2 regions of the Sphingomonas sp. BL-S-28 genome follow, and region 1 is predicted to be linked to the other one. Evidence: predicted binding sites of a transcription regulator. Region 1 holds the regulator's gene; the other holds the start of a gene.

Region 1 (2,199 bases):
CCCTTGTGGCCATTGCGCTCCTTCTCGACGTCGTCGGTCTTGGAGCGCCGGTATGGTGGCTTGCGGGCCACGCCATTGCGCTCCTTCTCGAACTTGCCCATGTCGTTGCGGATCTTCCCGGCGCGGTTCGCCTCCTTCCGGTGATGGGAGCGGGGCATTTTCTCCTTTTCGTCATAGGCGGTTTGTGGCTGGCCTTGTGGTCGGGGAAGGTGCGCTTTCTCGGTCTCGTTCCGGCGTTTGCGGGTGTCGCCGGATTGGCGCTGATCGTTCCTCCCGACATTCTGGTGAGTGGTGACGGCCATTATATCGGCATGGCGGTGGGGGATGGGCGACCGGCTATCCTGCGCGAGAGCAGGAGCGGCTATGCGCTGGACAATATGTTGGAAGTTGCCGGGCAGCGCGAACTGCCGCTCGCGCTGCCCGGACAGCATGAGGTCCGATGCAATGACGACTTTTGCGCGACCGCCTTCTGGCGAGGCGAGAGGATGTGGCATGTTCTGATCGCACGCAGCGATGCTTATGTGCCGATCCCTTCGCTGGCACGCGCCTGTGGCCGCGTGGATATCGTCATCGCAGATCGCTCGCTGCCGCAAAGCTGCAAGCCGCGATGGCTGAAAATCGATCGTCCCATGCTGAAGCAAACGGGCGGGATCGTCATAGATTTGAAAGGTCAGGCGCTGCGAACGGTGGCCCAAAGCCATGGCAGCCATGGCTGGTGAGATATTTGGAGGGGTTGATCCAACTGCCTCGGATCAACCCCTCCAACTCCCGTATGTCCCGTTTTCCGAACCATCCGGTGTTTTCACCCGATTGGAAAACACCCCAAGAATGCCGCGAGCCTGTGCGGCGATGCCAGTCCGGCGATCGGGTCCGTACCCCTTGTCAGTGATAGCGGCGCAAAATGCCTGCGAGCTTGCCCTGAACCTGCACTTCCCCGGCGCCGTAAATCTGGGGCTCGTATGCGGCGTTCGCCGGATCGAGCCGAACCTTTGGCCCTTCGCGGCGGAGATACTTGAGGGTGGCTTCCTCACCGCGGATGAGGGCCACCACGATTTCCCCATCGCGCGCCGTATCGGTGCGCTTAACAAGCGCCAGGTCGCCATCGAGAATACCGGCCTCGATCATCGAATCACCAGAAACCTCAAGCGCATAGTGATCCCCCGAACCCAGTAGGGCTGCCGGCACCGGCAGCATCGCCTGACCTTCGATTGCCTCGATCGGAACGCCGGCGGCGATGCGGCCGTGTAGCGGTATCTCGATTACGTCGTTGGCCGGTTCCGGAGCCCGTGGAGCCGTGCGCAGAGCAGCGGGCGCTTCTCGCGGTGTCGCAGGCGTAGTGGCGGCAGCAGGGCCCTTATTGGTCACATCGTCAGGCTGGCGAAGCACTTCAAGGGCGCGGGCCCGATTGGGGAGACGACGGATAAAGCCGCGTTCCTCCAGCGCCGAAATCAGCCGGTGAACGCCCGACTTCGATTTGAGGTCCAGCGCATCCTTCATTTCTTCGAAGCTGGGCGAGACCCCGCTCTCTTCAAGGCGCACCTGAATGAACCGGAGCAATTCGTGCTGCTTGCGCGTCAACATCTGGCTGCCTCACCTGCTTCGCCGAGATTGGCGGTCTGTTCCCTTCACGAAGAACACATGGAGGTTCGTTCGCGAACAATGAGGGAACAATTAAGCAACGAATCCGGTAACGTCAAGCAATACCGCCATTCTGGAGCAAGTACACCCAAACCGTATCCCCGCGATTGGCAGCGGGGGCGTTGGCGGGGCGATCGATAAGAACATTGCTTGTGGCCAGAGAGACCAAGGCGCTGCTGTCCTGCACGCTATGGGCGCTGACGGCTTCGCCATCCCAAAGGCCGCGCACGAATTCGCGTCGATCGCCGCTGGGCGGCAAGGCGTCGGCCAAACGGGCCAGCAACGGCATCGGTGCAGGCCTGCGGGCGCCGAGCAACGCGCGAAGAGCCGGCAACATGAAGTGGTATGCGGTTACGAGGCTGGAGACCGGATTCCCCGGCAATCCGATCACGATCTGCGCGCGCTGGCCACGCGCTTTTCGCGTCACCAGCAATGGCTTGCCGGGCCGGATTGCCACGCGCCAGAAATCCAGATCGGCACCCCATGCTTCGAGTGCGGGACGGACGAGATCATGATCGCCAACGGAAACGCCGCCGCTGGTAACGATGACATCCGCGTCGC
Region 2 (2,199 bases), on a different replicon from region 1:
ATGCAGCTGTCCTTGATCGTTGCCGAACAGACCTTGTAGGTCTGACCATCGATGGAAACCTCGGTCGGCCGGCCACGGCTGTCACGCGCGGTTACATCGGCCTTCTGCGGCGCGGCGTCCTGTGCGATGGCAGCGGCTCCAAGCGGGGCCGCGACGGCGGCAGCAGCAAGTATAAGCAAGTAGCGGGACATCCGGATTTCTCCATATGATGAAACGAACCCCGCACGGTGAAATACACTGCGCGGGGTTCGGTTCCAACTATACTTTTACAACGACAATCAGACTCCGCTGCGATTGCGGCAATTGTCCGTCACCGTCTTGCTGCACTTCGGATAGGTCTTGTCCATCGCCGTTGCCGGCGGCGGCGTCAGCGCGCCCTTATAGGGGCCGCCCTGGTAGCTCTGGTCCGCCGGCATCGCGGGGGGCACCGATTGTGCCGCCATCTTGGGATCGGGCACGCCGGTGGTCGGCATCCCCTCCCCCGGCGGATTGGCCTGCCCGGCCGGGGTCGACGGCTTCTGACCGTTGAGCTGCTGGGCAACCGCGTTCCAGGCGATCTGCTGCTGTTCCGGACTCATCTTGTAGATCTGGCCGCGCTGGTCGGGCGTCAGCGCCCAATAGCCGCGCTGCTGCTCACCAGTGAGGTTCCAGAAGTAGGCTTTGTATTCCGGCGTCCACGTATCGTAGTCGGCCTTCATATCGGCGGGCCACGAATCATACGTCGCCTTCTGCTCGGTCGTCATCGCGCCGGAATCCGAAGGCGCGGCCGGAGCCGGCGGAGCTTCGGGAGTTGGCGCAGGGTCGCCCACGGTGCTTTGGGCAAGGATGGGGCCGGACAGGGCCGCCAGCGAAAGTGCGGCAGCGCCGGCCAAAAGTTTCATACGCATGGCATCTCTCTCCATGTCTATCGCTATGCAGAAGCGACGCCCGGTGCCGGGGATTGTTCCGAAGATGCGACGAAGCGGCCTTGCGCCACGATGCCCCGTTCCCTAGATGTTCACGGGTGAACGATCTGCAATCCTCCCTGCCTGACGCCTCTTCCGACCCGTTGATCGAGGGGCTGAATCCACCCCAGCGCGAGGCGGTGCTGACCACCGAGGGGCCGGTGCTGATGCTGGCAGGGGCCGGCACGGGGAAGACAGCAGCGCTCACCCGCAGGCTGGCGCACCTCGTCCGCAGCCGCCTTGCCTGGCCCAGCGAGATCCTCTGCGTCACGTTCACCAACAAGGCCGCACGCGAAATGCGCGAGCGTGTGGGCCACCTGATCGGCCCCGCCGTCGAAGGGATGCCCTGGCTCGGCACTTTCCACGCGATCGCCGCCAAGATGCTGCGCCGTCACGCCGAACTCGTGGGTCTGCAGCCCAATTACACGATCATCGATACCGACGATCAACTGCGCGTGCTGAAGCAGCTGATCCAGGCCGAAGGACTGGATGAGAAGCGCTGGCCCGCCCGGCAACTGGCCGGCTGCATCGATCGCTGGAAGAACCGCGGGCTCAACCCCGCCGATCTCGATGCCGGCGAAAGCGAAGCCTATGCCAATGGGCGCGGACAGAAGTTCTACCAGCTCTATCAGGATCGTCTGAAGACGCTGAACGCCTGCGATTTCGGCGATCTGCTGCTCCACATGCTCAACATCCTGCGCACCAATCGCGATGTGCTGCAGCAGTACCAGCAGCGCTTCAAATACGTGATGGTGGACGAATATCAGGACACCAATCAGGTCCAGTACCTGTGGCTGCGGCTGATCGCGCAGGAACGCAAGAACATCTGCGTGGTGGGGGATGATGACCAGTCGATCTACTCCTGGCGCGGCGCGGAAGTGGCCAATATCCTGAAGTTCGAGAAGGACTTTCCCGGCGCGAAAGTGATCCGGCTGGAACAGAACTATCGCTCCACCCCGCAGATCCTCGCCGCCGCATCCGGCCTGATCGGCGAGAATACGCAGCGCCTGGGCAAGACGCTGTGGACCGAGCGCCATCCCGGCGAAAAGGTGCGCGTGATCGGCGTGTGGGACGCGCCGGAGGAAGCACGCCGCGTGGGGGACGAGATCGAGCGGCTGGAACGCGAAGGCGCCCCGCTCGACCAGATCGCCATCCTCGTGCGCGCGCAGTACCAGACGCGCGAGTTCGAAGACCGCTTCATCTCGATCGGCATGAAGTACCGCATCGTCGGCGGCTTCCGATTCTATGAGCGCGC

The links. Region 1 encodes LexA, which represses DNA repair genes until DNA is damaged. Its sites were predicted from a motif close to GTTCCNCNCTTGTTCT; they were not measured.
Region 2: ACZ1JC_RS23655 (ATP-dependent helicase) is a predicted target of LexA. The motif match lies at 985-1,000, and genes of this name have one in related genera.

The regions. Positions count from the first base shown of each region.
Region 1 is NZ_CM145483.1:51,614-53,812, forward strand. It holds gene ACZ1JC_RS00270 (ComEC/Rec2 family competence protein) at 1-719, shown strand, start outside; gene lexA (transcriptional repressor LexA) at 883-1,581, opposite strand; gene ACZ1JC_RS00280 (molybdopterin molybdotransferase MoeA) at 1,694-2,199, opposite strand, start outside.
Region 2 is NZ_CM145484.1:3,187,244-3,189,442, forward strand. It holds gene ACZ1JC_RS23645 (hypothetical protein) at 1-191, opposite strand, end outside; gene ACZ1JC_RS23650 (hypothetical protein) at 279-887, opposite strand; gene ACZ1JC_RS23655 (ATP-dependent helicase) at 1,004-2,199, shown strand, end outside.